DNA from 2 places in the Kocuria sp. KKT182 genome. Region 2 is predicted to be linked to the other one. Evidence: riboswitches for the same ligand, from Rfam matches in the RefSeq annotation. Region 2 holds a riboswitch; the other holds the start of a gene.
The links. Region 2 has a riboswitch for S-adenosylmethionine ahead of ACZ2G1_RS08725 (LLM class flavin-dependent oxidoreductase). Riboswitches for the same ligand answer to the same signal wherever they lie in the genome.

Region 1 (7,553 bases), 1.8 Mb from region 2:
GCGGGGTCGTAGCCGCCGAGCACCGTGGCCTCGCGCCGCAGCAGCGGCTCGGCGGGCAGTGCGCCGTCGTCCCCGGTGGCGCCCGCCACGAAGAGGTCGTAGACGCGCGGGGGCGTCGTGAAGGACGTGTAGGACAGGCGCACCACGGGGGCGTCGTGCTCCGCGGCGGAGACGCTCGCGGTGTAGAGCTCCTCGGCGAAGGCCGGTTCCACGGGGGCGGCCTGGGCGTCCGTGCCCAGCCCGGCGAGCGGGAGCAGCCGGACCCGCAGCGTGGTGTCCGCCCGGACGGAGACCACCAGGTGGGTGGCCGTCACGGCGCAGCCGTTGACGCGGACGGTGTCCGAGGCCGGCACGACGTCGCGCAGGGCCACCTCCGCGACCGGGCGGCCGAGGTCGGCCGGGTCCATGAGGGAGATCCGGGAGTTCGGGGCCTCGTGGTCGTGGGTCAGCAGGATCTGCTCCCGCCCGTCCAGCAGCAGGGGCTCCGCCTCGTAGAGCACCCGGTCGGTGCGGGGCAGCACCACCCGCAGCGGCGCGGCCGGGTCCGCGACCGGCTGGATGAGCTGCTCCGAGAACTCGGAGCACATGGCCTCCACCACGATCCAGCGCCGGTCCGCGGACAGGCCCGCCCCGAGCCACAGGCCGGGGTCGGCCTCCTCGTGGACGACGACGTCCTCGGCCACCGGGGTGCCCAGCTCGTGCCGGCGCAGCTGGTGGGGGCGCCAGGACTCGTCCACCACCGTGTAGTACACGGCGCGCGCGTCCGGGGTGAGGAAGGACCCGTAGAACGTCCCGGGGATCTCGTCGGCGAGCAGCGCCCCCGTGGTGAGGTCCCGGACCCGCAGGGTGAAGCGCTCGTCGCCGGTGACGTCCTCGGCCCAGGCCAGCAGCTCCCCGTCCTCGGAGACGTCGAAGCTGCCCAGGGAGTAGAACTCGTGCTTCGCGGCCTCCGCGTTGGCGTCGAGGAGCACCTGCTCCCCGGCCATGGGGGTGCCGGGCTCGACGACAGGCGGGGTCCAGTCCGCCAGCACGTCGCCGGTGGTCACGGCCGGGACCCGGCAGAACACCTGGTGCGCGCCGCCCTCCACGGTGCGGGCGAAGTACCACCAGGCGCCGCGCCGGCTGGGCACGGACAGGTCGGTCTCCTGGGTGCGGTCCTTGATCTCCCCGAAGATCGTCTCCCGCAGGCCCGTGAGGTGGACGGTGGCGGACTCCGCGTACTCGTTCTCCGCGGTGAGGTGGGCCAGCACCTCGGGGGAGTCCTTGTCCCGCATCCACTCGTACGGGTCGGAGAACACGTGGCCGTGGAAAGCGCGCTCGACGGGCTGCTGGCGGATCTGCGGGGGAAGGACAGTCATGGTCCCCATCCTAGGGAAGACGTCCCGGGTGGGGAGGGGCGGTCCGGGCGGGCCCGGGGGCGCCCGGCGCGGGCTGCACGGGGCGGCCGGCGGGCCGGTGCCAGAATGGCCGCATGAGCACCCCTGCCCACCTCGCCCCGCGACCGCCCGCCTTCGGCTCCACCCGCGCCGACCTGTGGGTGCAGGTGCTCCTGGTGCTCGGGGTGTCCCTGGGCGCCTCGGCCCTCTGGGCGGTGCTGTCCCTCGCCGAGCACCTGGCGCGCGGACCGCTCTCCGAGGCGCAGGCCACGATGAACCCGCCGCTGAGCCCGCAGCCCCTCATCGACCTGCTGCGCCAGCTCACCGGGATCGCCCTGGACCTGGTGCCGGTGCTGCTCGCGCTCTACCTGCTCGCCGGCTCCGCCGGGGCGCTGGGCACGGTCCGCCGGCGGATCGGCCTCGACGCCCGGATGCCCCTCCCGGACCTGGGCCTCGGCACCGTGCTCTTCCTGCTCATGGGCCTGGGCACGCTGGCGCTCTACGGCGCCGGCCGGGCCCTGGGCGTCACCGCGGAGGTGACCACGTCCGGGCTCGCCGCGCACTGGTGGACGGTGCCCGTGCTGCTGCTCTCGGCCGTGCGCCACGCCCTGGTCGAGGAGGTCGTGGTGGTCGCGTTCCTGACCGACCGGCTGACCCGCATCGGGTGGAGCTGGCCCGTGGTGCTGGTGGTCACGGCCCTGTTCCGCGGCAGCTACCACCTCTACCAGGGGATCGGGCCCTTCCTCGGCAACGTGGTGATGGGCCTCGTCTTCGCGGAGCTCTACCGGCGCACCGGCCGGGTGATGCCTCTCGTCGTCGCGCACTTCCTGCTGGACGCCGTCGGCTTCCTCGGGGCAGCCCGGCTGCTGGGCTGAGCCCCGCCCCGCGGTGCCCGGTCTCAGATGGTGACGGCGCCGTCCGGGGTGCTGAACGAGACGGAGAGCACCCCGGGGGTGCCGTCCGGATAGCGCCAGTCGACCTCGAGGTCCTCGAGCGCGGTCTCGACGGGGGCGCCCAGCCACTCGGCGACCCGTTCCGGGGCACCGGCGATGGTCATCCCCGCGAGCCCGACGTCCGTGATCCGCGCCTGGGACGGGTGCATCTCCGGGGCGGAGTCGAAGTGGATCATGAACGGCAGCTGCGGATCGGCGATCAGGCCCTTGACGCCGATCTGGTGCCACTCGAGGCACCGGCCGTCCGGGAACACCCGGTGGCCGGGCACGGAGCGGCGCCCCAGGCGCTGCTCGAAGGGGGCGAGGTCCTCGACCTCCACGACCCAGCCCAGCCAGCCGCCGCCGGCGGCGGACCGCGCGCGCACGGCCTGGCCGAAGGGCGCCTTCTCCGCCGCCGGGTGCTGGAGGACCTCGACGACCTCCACGTACTGGTGGTTCGTGAGCGGCAGGATCATGTTGCGGGTGCCGAAACGGGGGTGCACCCCGCCCTTGACCGGTTCGATCCCGAGCTGGTCGGCGATGCGCTCGGTGGTGGCCTCCAGGCCCTCCGGGCGGCAGGCGTAGGACACGTGGTCGACTCTCATGGGCACATCGTGGCACCCTGTGAGTTTCGTCTCCAAATCGGTCCGCGACGCGCCGGGCACCGTGCGGGCGACACCCCCGGGCGGGGCGTCACGCCCGGCCCCGGCTTGACGCCGTGCGGGCCTGATCCGGAGAATGCTGTCCAGGTCATGAGCGCCAGCGTCCAAGCCCCAGCTAGCTGGCCGGCAACCCTCCACCGCGGTGGGGTGCCCTGGGTGAAGACCAGGCTCCTCGCGACCGGCGAGCGAGCAAGCGCGGGTCCCCGGCGCCCGGCCGTTCCCGGCCGCACCGCCTCGGCCGGGACGGGACCCCTGAGATCCACAAGGAGTCCCACGGCATGTCCGATCTCCCCGCCTCCAGCACCGACGCCTCCGCCGCCCGCACCGACGTGGCCGCGGCCGAGCGCCCCACCCCCGAGAACCCCGGGGGCTGGGCCTTCGAGACCCGGCAGATCCACGCGGGGCAGAGCCCCGACCCGGTCACCGGCTCGCGCGCCCTGCCGATCCACCAGACCACGTCCTTCGTCTTCCCCGACGCCCAGGCCGCCGCCGACCGCTTCGCGCTCGCCGAGCTCGGCCCGATCTACACGCGGATCGGCAACCCGACCACGGAGGTCGTGGAGAACCGGATCGCCGCCCTGGAGGGCGGCGTGGGCGCCCTCATGCTCAGCGCGGGGCAGTCGGCGACGACGTTCGCCGTGCTCAACGTCGCCGGCGCGGGGGACCACCTCGTGGCCAGCCCCAGCCTGTACGGCGGGACCTACAACCTCTTCAAGTTCACGCTGCCCAAGCTCGGCATCGAGACCACCTTCGTCTCCGACCCCGACGATCCCGAGGCGTGGCGGCGGGCGGTCCGGCCGAACACGAAGGCCTTCTTCGCCGAGACGATCCCGAACCCGCGCAACGACGTCCTCGACATCGAGACGGTCTCCGGGATCGCCCACGACCACGAGGTCCCGCTCATCGTGGACAACACCGTGGCGACCCCCTACCTCGTCCAGCCCCTGCGCTGGGGCGCGGACGTCGTGGTGCACTCGGCCACCAAGTTCCTCGGCGGGCACGGCACGGCCATCGGCGGCGTGATCGTGGACTCCGGGGCCTTCGACTACGGCCGCTACCCGGACCGCTTCCCCGGCTTCAACCAGCCGGACGAGTCCTACGGCGGCCTCGTCTACGCCGAGGCCCTGGGCGCGGAGGGGCCCTTCGGCGTCAACCTGTCCTACATCCTCAAGGCCAGGGTGCAGCTGCTGCGCGACCTCGGCTCGGCGATCTCCCCGTTCAACGCGTTCCTCATCGAGCAGGGCATCGAGACGCTGTCCCTGCGGATGGAGCGGCACGTGGCCAACGCCGGGACGGTGGCCCGCTGGCTCGAGGCCCGCGAGGACGTGCGCTCGGTGTCCTGGGCCGGGCTGGAGTCCTCCCCGTGGCACGAGCGGGCGCAGAAGTACGCGCCCCGGGGCGCCGGGTCGATCCTGGGCTTCGTCCTCGACGGCGGCCGGGAGGCCGGGGCCGCCTTCGTGGACGCCCTGACCCTGCACTCGAACGTCGCCAACATCGGCGACGTGCGCTCCCTCGTGATCCACCCCGCGTCCACCACGCACAGCCAGCTCCTGCCCGAGGAGCAGCTGGCCGCCGGCGTGGAGCCCGGCTTCGTGCGCCTGTCCGTGGGCCTGGAGCACATCGACGACATCCTGGCGGACCTGGAGCAGGGCTTCGCCGCGGCCGCGGCCGCGCAGGGAGGACAGGAGTGACCGTGACGGTCGTGAGGGGCTCCGGCGCCGGGACCGCCGTCCGCGAGGACGGCGTGCCGCGGGTCGCCGGGATCGGCGAGCTGGAGCTCGAGTCGGGCTTCCGGCTGCCCGACGTCCGGATCGCCTACGAGACGTGGGGGACGCTCGCGCCGGACGCCTCCAACGCGGTGCTCGTCGAGCACGCCCTCACCGGGGACACCCACGTGGCGGCCGGCCGGGCCCGCCCCGGCGCCCCCGAGGCCGAGCGGCGCGCCGCCGAGAGCGGCGGCTGGTGGGAGGGCCTGATCGGCCCCGGCGCCGCCATCGACACGGACCGGTGGTTCGTGGTCTGCACCAACATCGTGGGCGGCTGCTACGGGTCCACGGGCCCGGCGACCCCCGCGCCGCCGAGCGTGGACCCCGAGGGCCGCCCCTGGGGCTCCCGCTTCCCGCTCATCACCGTCCGGGACTCCGTGCACGCCGAGGCGGCGCTGGCCGACGCCCTCGGCATCGACGCCTGGCGCCTGGTCATCGGCGGCTCCATGGGCGGGGCCCGCGCCCTGGAGTGGGCCGTGACCCACCCGGACCGGGTCCGGGCGTGCGCGGTGGTCGCCGCGTGCGCCCAGTCCAGCGCCGAGCAGCTCGCGTGGGGCCAGGCGCAGAACCTCGCGATCCGCCAGGACCCGCACTTCCGCGGCGGGGACTACTACGACGGCCCGCCTCCCGTCACGGGCCTGGGCCTGGCCCGGCGGATCGCCCACATCACCTACCGCTCGGCCGACGAGCTGCACCACCGGTTCGGGCGCTCGCCGCAGGCCGAGGAGCAGGTCATCGACACGCACGCCGGCGGGCGGGGGCGCTACCAGGTGGAGAGCTACCTCGACCACCAGGCGTCCAAGCTGGCGGGCCGCTTCGACGCCAACAGCTACCTCGCCGTCAACGAGACGCTCATGTCCCACGACGTCGCCCGGGGCCGCGGCACGCTCGAGGAGGCGCTGTCCGTGACCTCGTGCGAGTGGCTCGTGGCGGCGGTGGACTCCGACCGGCTCTACCTGCCCCGCGAGTCCGACGTCCTGGCCGCCGCGCTGCCCGGGGACGTCCGGCGGCACACCCTGACCTCGCCCTCGGGCCACGACGGCTTCCTCATCGAGGCTCCCCAGCTCGGCAAGCTGCTCGTGGAGACCGTGCTGCCCGAGCGCTGAGCCGGGACGGGGGTCCTCAGCCGTTCCCGCTCGCTCAGCCGTCCGCGGCACCCCGGTCGTCGCCGGGGCCCGCCCCGGGTCCCTCGCCGGGCGCGACGCCGCCCCCGGGCACGGTGGGGGTGCCGAAGTGCGGCCGCTTCGGCCGGACCTGCGCCCCGGAGCTGGTGCGCCGGATCCGGCGGGCCACCCACGGGCGCAGATAGCGGTGGGCCCAGACGAGGTCCTCGCCGCGGGCCTGCCGCCAGGACGAGGGCGGGCGGTCGGGCACCACCTCGGGCACGAGGCCGTGCGCGAGGCCCAGGGTGTCCAGGGCCTCGACCGCGATCCGGTGGTGGCCCAGGGGCGAGAAGTGCAGCCGGTCGGGGTCCCACATCGCCGGGTCCGCGAGCTCCCGCAGCCCCCACAGGTCCACCAGCACGGCGTCGTGCCGGGACGCGACCACGCGCACGTTCTCGTTGTAGACAGCGATCCGGCCCCGGATCCCGCGCAGCACGGGCGTGGCGCCGATGTCCGGGCCGCCGACCAGCACGACCGTCGCCCCGTTCGCCGCGAGCCGGCCCACGACGTCGTCCATCTCCTCGGCGATCGCGTCCGGGTCCCCGCCGGGGCGCAGCATGTCGTTGCCGCCCGCGCAGACCGTCACGAGGTCCGGGGTCAGCTCCAGGGCCGGTGCCACCTGCTCGTCGACGATCTGGCGGAAGAGCCGGCCGCGGATCGCGAGATTGGCGTAGGACAGGCCGGGGGCGAGGCGGTTCAGCTCCTCGGCGACCCGGTCCGCCCAGCCGCGGTGCCCGCCGGGGGAGCCGGGGTCCGGGTCCCCGATGCCCTCCGTGAACGAGTCGCCGATCGCCACCATGCGGCGCCACGGGTGGACGGGAGGTGCGGTGTCCGGGGGCCCCGGCGTCGTCTCGGTCATGCCTCCCGGTCTACCACCGGGCCCGGCGGGCGTCCACGCGCCCGCGCCGCGGGCCCCGGGACCGGGTGGCACACTGGTGCCATGACCGACGCCACCGTCCCGACCGGGACCGCCACCCCCTTCGCCGTGTGGAGCAGGGACGCCGACGCCCGCCCCGGCACCCCGCTGCTCGTGCTCCTGCACGGCTACGGCTCGCACGAGCAGGACCTCATGGGTCTCGTCCCGGCCCTGCCAGGCGAGTTCAGCGTGGCGTCCGTGCGCGCTCCCCAGCCCGCCGGGTTCGGCTACCAGTGGTTCCCGCTCGCCGCGGACCTCAGCTTCTCCCTCGACCGGGTGGCCGAGGCCGTGGAGCCCGTCGCGGCGTGGCTGCGGGAGCTGGCCGCGGACCACCCCAGCACCACGCTGCTGGGGTTCTCGCAGGGCATGGCCATGGCCACGTCCCTCGCCCGGCACATGCCGGGCGAGATCGCCGCCGTGGTGGGGCTCTCCGGCTTCGTGGTCCCCGGCGAGCACCCCCTGTTCGCCGACGAGCAGCTGCGGGAGCGGCCGCTGCGGATGTTCTGGGGCCGTGACCCGCAGGACCCGGTCATCCCGCAGGAGCTCGTCGACTCCACCGCCGAGTGGGCGCTCGAGCACGCCGACGTCATGAAGGTGCACTACACCGGGGTCGGCCACGGGATCAGCCCGCAGGAGGTGGGGCACGTGCGCGAGTACCTCACCCAGGTGGTGCTGGGGGACCCGGACCGCCCGGTCAGCCGCCCGCGGTGATCCGCACCGAGGCGCCCCCGGCGGAGA
Region 2 (7,553 bases):
GGGGCCGGGCGCCGTCACGGCGGGCGCCTCGGCCCGGCCGGCGTGCACGACGCGCTGCAGGGACGCGAGCTCGGCCGTGCAGTCCGCGCAGGAGGCGACGTGCTCCCGGCTCTGGGGGTCGAGGGCCTCACCCAGAGCCAGGAGCGTCAGCGACTCCTCACTCAGGTGTGCCATGACCGTCTCCCAATCGTGTTCGTAGGTTCGTGAGGCCGCGCCTCAGATGACTCTTGACCGTGCCGAGGGGCAGGTCCAGGTGCTGTGCGATCTGCTGGTGCGTGAGCTCCTCGTAGAACGCCAGCGCCATGATCGTCGACTTCGGGGGCCCGAGCCGCTCGACCTCCGCCCGCACCACGAGCCGGTCCACCAGCAGGTCCGACTCCTCGTGCCGCGGCTCCCGGTCGGTGCGCACCGCGTCCGCCTGGCGCCGCTCCGCCTCGCGGCCGGCGGTCCTCGCGGCGTCGGCGATGCAGTTGCGCGCGATCCCGATGAGCCAGGCGGGGGCCGAGGAGTGCTCGGGGCGGTAGCCGGACCGGTACTTCCACGCCCGGATGAAGACCTCCTGCACCACGTCGTCGGCACCCGCGTCGTCGCGCAGCGCCCGGAGGGCGAGACCCCGGATGACCCCGGCGCAGTGCCGGTACGCGGCACTCAGCGCCTGCTCGTCCCCCGCGGCGAACGCGGCGTCGAGCTCGGGTCCCCAGTCCGGGGGCGGCGGCGGCATCGTGGAAGGACTCCTCGTGGGGCGGAGGTCGTGGTCGCGGGCGGCCGGGCGGTGCCCGGGCGCACGAGTCCTGCCCAGCCTAGTGGACACCGGCCATCCGGTCATGCGCCTCTCGCCTCCCTCCGCCGCTCAGGGCACCGGGACCGCCCGCAGCACCACGTTGTCCTCGTAGTCCCCGATCTCCTCGAGCCACTCCCCGCCGCACGTCACGAGGTGGAGCACCGGCTCGCCGGTCCGGCGGAACAGGTCCGCCTCCGCGAGGGACTTCTTGTGCACGTGCTGGACGGACTCGGTGCGGTAGCGCTGGACGCTCCCGTCCGCGCGCTCCACGCGGACCTCCGCCCCGACCGGCACGTCCTTGAGCTGCGCCATCGGCGTGACCTCGGTGAGGGTGTCGACGTGGCCGGCGACGACCGCGGCGCCCTCGTCCGCCCCGGGGGACGGACCGTACCGGTACCAGCCCAGCTCCACGTGGTTGTCCGGGATGGTCATGGCCCCGTTGTCCTCGACCCCCACCGGGACCACCGGCATGTCGATCGGGGAGCCGTCCACGACCACCCGCACGGGGGCGGGGACCTTCTCGGCGGGCGCCTGGGTGGCGGGAGCGACCGGGATCTCCGCGGGTGCCGCGGCGGACTGCGCCGGGGCCTCCGCGGAGACCGGACGGTCGAGGCCGGCGAGTGCCGGCACCGCCTCCTCGCCCTGGTACGGTCCCGCCGCCAGGGAGTTCGCGGGCGGCACGGCCCCGCTCTCCGGGAGAGCGGTGACGGCCGCTGCCGCGAGCAGGGACACCGAGGCGACCGCCCCGGCACCCACCGCCGCCAGACGACGACGACGGGTGCCGGGAGTTGTCGGTCCGGGCGCGCGGTGGGCCGCAGCCTGCCGCGCACCCGGACCGTGCCTGTCAGGACCGCTCACTACCGGCGGTTTCCCGCGAGCACCCGGCGGGCACCGTACGCCGCGCCGATCAGCCCGAGCGCACCGGCGGCCGCGAGGCCGGCGGTCAGCATCGTGCGCTGCTCCTGGGCCGCGAGGCCGGACTGGCCGCCCGGCACGGCCTCGGGCGCCTGCTCCATGCCCTCCAGGGTCTGGACGGCGAGGTCCAGGTTCCCGGCCTCGAGGGAGCCCCACGCGTACACGATGTTGTGGGTGCCCTCGGCGAGCTCGAGATCGGCGGGGCCGATGACGGGCTCGGTGGTGCCCGCGGCGGCCACGGACGCCGAGACCGTGCCGGCGTCGACCGGGAGGGTCTCCTCGTTCGGGTTCTCGAGCCCGGTGATGATCGCCTGGTCGCCCGCGAGGACGTCCACGGCCGGGGCCGCGGCCACGTGCCGGACGGTCAGGTGCGACTTCCCGGCCTCGATCTCGGACATGTCGTTGGTGAACAGGGCGGCCGTGGGGTTGCCCTCGGCGTCGAGGTGGGCCGCGGCCGTGTAGCTCATCCCGGTCTGCAGGTCGGCGGTGACGGGACCGATGATCGGCTCCGAGGCGTCGGCGGCGTCGGGGGCCGTGATGGCCAGGTCGTAGCTGCCGGCGGGCAGCTCCAGCGGGCCGGCCAGGGTGCCCGGCTCGAAGTCGTCGAGGGTGAGCTCACCGTTGACGTAGACGTCCACGACGGTGTCGGGGACGCCGTGGAGCACGGAGAGCTCGGCGTGCTCGGCGGCGAACGCCGGGCTCATGCTGAGGGCACCGGCACCGAGGCCGAGGACTGCTGCAGCGGAAAGGGTCTTGCGCATGGTAACTGCTCCTTGAACGGGCTCCCTGGCGGAAGCGGAATCGACCTTGCACCCGTACTACCGCCGTTGACCCCTCCGTGGATGCAGCAGGTCACATTTTTTCCGGGAAGTTTTTCCGGGCCCGTTCCGCACCACCATGAAGAGGGCGGCGCCGTGGCCCGCGCGGCGATCCCGCTGCTCCGGGCCTCCGGACGGGACGCGATCGTCAACGTGGCCTCCGAGGCGGCCCTGCGCGGCTCCGCCGCGGGCGCGGCCTACACCGCCTCCGAGCACGCCGTGGCCGGGCTGACGAAGAGCACCGCCCTCATGCACGCCGCGGACGGCATCCGCACCAACGCGGTCGCCCCCGGTGCCACGGCCACGGCAGAGCAGGTCGCCGCCGTCATCGCCTTCCTCGCGAGCGACGACGCCTCCAACGTCAACGGCGTGATCATGCCCTCGGACGGCGGCTGGTCCGCGGTGTGACGCACCGCGCGGGGTCCTTGCCCCCGCGCGGTGCGCGGCTCACTCCTCCTCGAGCGTGGAGACCTCCTGCGGCTCGTCGAGGACGACCTCCTGGTCCTGCTCCACGAGGTCGTCGGGGTTCGCCTCGAGGGAGGACGCCTCCGAGCGGTCGGGCGCGTGCACCGGAGCCTCCTCGTCCTGGTCGTCGAGATCCTGCTGATCGGCGTCGATCGACTGCTCGAGCCGGTCGGCCTCGTCGTACTCGGGTACGTCGCTCATGACTGCCTCCTGCGTCGTGGGACCTGCGGGACCACCGGCCGTGGGGCCGGTCGTGTGCCTCCGACCCTACTCGTCGGGCCGTCTGTTCCCAGCCCCCTGGTGGTCGGATAACGTGGTCTGCACCACAGGAAGCACCGCTCAACAGCAGGAGTTGTCGATCATGACGAGCCGATTCCACCGCTACGCCGAACTGTTCAAGAGCAAGGGCCCCTGGTGCACCGTGTACACGGACATCAGCACCGGCACCGTCGACTCGCTGCACGCCATCGACGTGCTTCCGGAGAACATCTGCCGAGAGCTGGAGCGCCAGGGTGCGAGCAAGGCCGACCTCGCCGCGGTGGAGGCCGCCGTGCGCCCGGCCGAGGGCGTGCCGGACCCGGTGTGCCGGTACCTGCTGGTGCGCGGAGGCACCGTGGAGATCGACGAGGTCCTCCCCGGGCCCCGGGCCGGCAGCGGTGTCGTCCAGGTGGAGGACGTCCCCGATCTCACTCCCCTGTTCCGGCACCGCCCGGACGACTTCCCGTACGTGGTCGCCGAGGTGGGCCGGGACGGCGGCGAGATCTGCCTCCAGCACGCCAGCCGCGTCCGGGCCGCGGACGAGCAGCAGATCGAGGGCGAGACCGAGCACCTGAAGAAGTTCCCCGGGGGCGGCTGGTCGCAGGGGCGCTGGCAGCGGCACACGGAGGACGTGTGGCGGCGCAACACCGAGCAGGTGGCCGAGCAGATCGACAAGGTCGTGGCCGAGAGCGGGGCCCAGCTCGTCGTCCTGGCCGGGGACCTGCGGGCCCGGGGCCTGGTCGAGGAGCAGCTGTCCAAGGCGAGCCGAGGGATGCTGAGCGTCGTGGACGCCAACACCCGGGCGGAGGGCAGCAAGTCCGCCGACTTCGACCACCAGGTCGAGGAGCGCGTGGCGGAGGTCGTGGCGCACCGCCAGCAGGCGCTGCTCGAGCGGCTCGCCGAGCAGCAGGGACGCGCGGACCCCACCGCCGTCTCGGGGATGGCGCCCGTGGTCTCCGCCCTGCAGCAGGCCCAGGCGGAGACGCTGCTGATCGACGACACCCACCTGGACACGGAGCAGCAGCTCATCGCCCTGGACGCCGAGCCGTGGATCGCCCTGGAGGAGTCGGAGGCCGTGGGCGCCGGCGTGCTGGGCCGGGTCTCCGCCGACGCCGCGCTGGTGCGCGCCGCGGTGCTGACCGACGGCCGCCCCGTCTTCGTGCCGCCGGGGGCGCTGCCCCACGGCACGGACGTCGCGGCCCTGCTGCGCTGGAGCGCCGCACCGGCGTCCTGACCCGGCACGGACGAGGGGCCCCCGCACGCGGGGGCCCCTCGTCCGTGCCCTGCCCCGTGCTCCCGGCGGAGCCGCGGGGTCAGGGGACGGGGGTCAGAGGGCCAGCTGGCGGGCGGGGGTGTCCGCGGCGGAGGGCCTGCCCGCGTAGGCGCCCCGGAACGCGGCGGCGGGGTGGGTGCCGAGCACCTTGGTCTGCCCCTTGCCGTAGAGGTTCTCGCGCAGCGTGGTGCCCTCGTAGCCGGTGCGGTAGCGGCCGCGCTTCTGCAGCTCCGGCACGACCCACTCCACGAAGTCCTCGAACGAGCCCGGGGACACGTGGTAGGCGAGGTTGATGCCGTCCAGCCCGCCCTCGTCGATCCACCGCTCGAGCTCGTCGGCCACGGTCTGCGGGGACCCGACGATCGGCACGCCCATGCCGCCCATCGAGATGTGCTTGGCGACCTCCTTGATCGTCCACTTCTTGTGCGGGTCGGCCGTGGTGAAGGGGGTCAGGAAGGACTGGATCGAGTCGGTCTTGATGTACTCCAGGACGTCGTTCTCGTCGTAGCGGCCCAGGTCCAGCCCGGACCAGCCGCCCACGAGGCCCAGCGCGCCGTCGGTGTCCGCGTACCGCTCGTAGTCGCGGCGCTTCTGCTCGGCCTTCGCGTCGGTCTCGTCGACGATCACGTGCAGCATGGCGAAGATCTTGAGGTCGTCCCGGTTCCGGCCGCCGGCCTCCGCCTCGTCGCGCAGCTTGTCGGTCACCACCCGGGTCAGGTCCGGGCGGATGCCGCCCACGAACACCGCCTCCGCGTGGCGGCCGGCGAACGCCCGCCCGCGGGAGGAGGCCCCGGCCTGGAAGATCAGCGGCGTGCGCTGCGGGGACGGCTCGGTCAGCCCGATGCCGGGGACGTCGAAGTACCTGCCGTGGTGCTGGATCGGGTGGACGAGCGCCGGGTCGGCGAAGACCCCGTTGACCCGGTCGCGCCGGACCGCGCCGTCCTCCCAGGAGCCCTCCCAGAGCTTGTAGCAGACCTCCATGAACTCCTCGGCGATCTCGTAGCGCTCGTCGTGGGAGATCTGCTCCGTCAGCCCGTGGTTCTCGGCGGCCGACTTCAGGTAGGACGTCACCACGTTGAAGCCCATCCGGCCCTTCGTGAGGTGGTCGAGGGTCGCGAACTTCCGGGCGAGCGGGTACGGCTGCTCGTAGGTGATCGCGCTCGTCACGCCGAAGCCGAGGTGCTTCGTCACGGCCGCCATCGCGGAGATCTGCATGAAGGGGTCGTTGACCGGGATCTGGGTAGCGTCCCGGATCACCGGCGCCGCGGAGTTCTGGTAGACGTCGTAGTACCCGACGACGTCCGCGAGGAACAGCGCGTCGAAGAGCCCCTTCTCCAGGACCTGGGCGACGTCCGTCCAGTACTCGATCGTGTTGTACTCGTCCGCCCGGGAGCGGGGGTGCTTCCACAGACCGGGGGCCTGGTGGCCCACGCAGGTCATGTCGAAGGCGTTCAGGGCGATGCGCTTGCTCATGGGGTGTTCCTCCCGGGTCGATGCCGACCCGCGCCCGTGCGTCGTGGAGACCTGCCCGCGGGTCCGACGCACTGGTGGGCGCCGTACTTGCCGCGGAGCACGTGCACCGCGGCCCGATGTTCATCTGGGGCACCCCGCTACGGGAGAGGGTTGCCGCCCGACCAGCCAGAGCTTCGTGTCGGGACTCGTCATCGTCGTCGGGGGACAGCTTAGCGGGTGGCCCCTGACCGGGTGCAACCCCTGTGCGGTCCCGCCGCACGGGGACGGTCCCGGCCCGCATCGGGCCTGCGCCCACCCGGTTCGGGCGGCTCCGCCGGGTCGCTCAGCCGGGTCGTTCAGCCGGGCGGGGCGAGCGGCGGGGTCCGGCCCGGGTCCAGGGTCCAGCCCCGCCGGAGCAGGGACCGGAGCTCGATCAGGGGGCAGGTGTCCATGACCACGTCGAGGCCGGCCCGCTCCGCCCGGGCGGCGGCGTCCTCGTCGACGACGCCCAGCTGCAGCCACACCGCGGCGGCGCCCACGGCGATGGCCTGGTCCACCACCGCGCCGACGCGGCGGGAGTTCACGAAGCAGTCCACCACGTCGATCGGCCCCGGGACCTCGGCGAGCGTGCGGTGGCCGGGCTCGCCGTGCACCGGCTCGCCCTTCGGGTTGACCGGGACGATCGTCATGCCGAGGTCGTCCCGGATCCGCTTCGCCACCGAGTGCGCCGGACGGGCCGTGTTGCCGGTCAGCCCCACCACGGCCCACCGGCCGGGCCGTGTCATGAGGCGGTCGATGACGGCGGGGTCGTTGCGGCTCATGCCCCCAGCCTGGCACGGAACCCGTTCCCCCTCCTTCTTCCTCCGCGGGATTGCACGTGTCGGCGACCTCGCGGAGGGGGGAGGGTCAGGAGAAGAGCGGCAGGAGGTCCGCGTGCGCGCCCAGCTCCGCACGCTCCTGGGCGGTCAGCTCCGCCCGGCCGGTGCCCACGCGGGCGAAGTGCTCGTCGCTCCAGTGCTCGAGCGGTTCCCGCTCCCACAGGTCGGTGAGGACCCGGCGGACCTCGGCGAGCCCGTCCACGGCGGGACCCGGGGAGCCGTCCAGGTGCTGGATCAGGTCCAGGTGGTGGACCGTGGCCTCCACCGCGAGGGTGCTCAGCAGGTCCTCGACGCGCAGCACGTGCCCCTGGGTGCGGACCGCGCCGTCGCCGCAGTGCTGCGCGGCGTGCACGAGCGCCCGGGTGGTCTCGCGGTGGAGGGCGCGCACCGGCTCCCAGTCCAGGACCATGGACGCGGCCACGCGGGTGTGGCGCCGGGCCTCGGCGGCCCCCGCGGGATCGCCGCCCCAGTCGGTCCAGTAGGTCGCGGCGTCCCGGTCGGGGCGGGCGGTGGTGGGCGTATGCAGCGCGACCAGCCCCCGCAGGGCGTCCATCGCGCAGTGGTGGGTGAGGTCCCGGACCGACCACCCCGGGCAGCCAGTGGCGGCCCAGGAGTCGTCGTCGCCGAGCCCGTCGAGGACCGCGCCGAACGCCGCGCAGGCGTCGCGCACCAGGTCCGCCCGGGCCGGGCTTCTGCGGCTCGTCATGGGTCCA

Region 1: another riboswitch for S-adenosylmethionine. It lies ahead of ACZ2G1_RS00295 (bifunctional o-acetylhomoserine/o-acetylserine sulfhydrylase); the one in region 2 lies ahead of ACZ2G1_RS08725 (LLM class flavin-dependent oxidoreductase).

Annotation. Positions count from the first base shown of each region.
Region 1 covers NZ_CM145757.1:72,962-80,514, forward strand. Annotated here, with positions in the region: gene ACZ2G1_RS00280 (S9 family peptidase) at 1-1,358, opposite strand, end outside; gene ACZ2G1_RS00285 (CPBP family intramembrane glutamic endopeptidase) at 1,472-2,251, shown strand; gene ACZ2G1_RS00290 (VOC family protein) at 2,275-2,913, opposite strand; SAM riboswitch class IV at 3,057-3,172, shown strand; gene ACZ2G1_RS00295 (bifunctional o-acetylhomoserine/o-acetylserine sulfhydrylase) at 3,249-4,661, shown strand; gene metX (homoserine O-acetyltransferase MetX) at 4,658-5,842, shown strand; gene ACZ2G1_RS00305 (SGNH/GDSL hydrolase family protein) at 5,877-6,758, opposite strand; gene ACZ2G1_RS00310 (alpha/beta hydrolase) at 6,840-7,526, shown strand; gene ACZ2G1_RS00315 (RNA-binding S4 domain-containing protein) at 7,510-7,553, opposite strand, start outside.
Region 2 covers NZ_CM145757.1:1,883,065-1,890,617, forward strand. Annotated here, with positions in the region: gene ACZ2G1_RS08690 (anti-sigma factor) at 1-174, opposite strand, end outside; gene ACZ2G1_RS08695 (RNA polymerase sigma factor) at 158-721, opposite strand; gene ACZ2G1_RS08700 (class F sortase) at 851-1,537, opposite strand; gene ACZ2G1_RS08705 (DUF4397 domain-containing protein) at 1,639-2,457, opposite strand; gene ACZ2G1_RS08710 (SDR family oxidoreductase) at 2,611-2,922, shown strand; gene ACZ2G1_RS08715 (hypothetical protein) at 2,962-3,180, opposite strand; gene ACZ2G1_RS08720 (baeRF2 domain-containing protein) at 3,341-4,471, shown strand; gene ACZ2G1_RS08725 (LLM class flavin-dependent oxidoreductase) at 4,565-5,983, opposite strand; SAM riboswitch class IV at 6,062-6,176, opposite strand; gene ACZ2G1_RS08730 (CoA-binding protein) at 6,319-6,783, opposite strand; gene ACZ2G1_RS08735 (maleylpyruvate isomerase N-terminal domain-containing protein) at 6,869-7,546, opposite strand.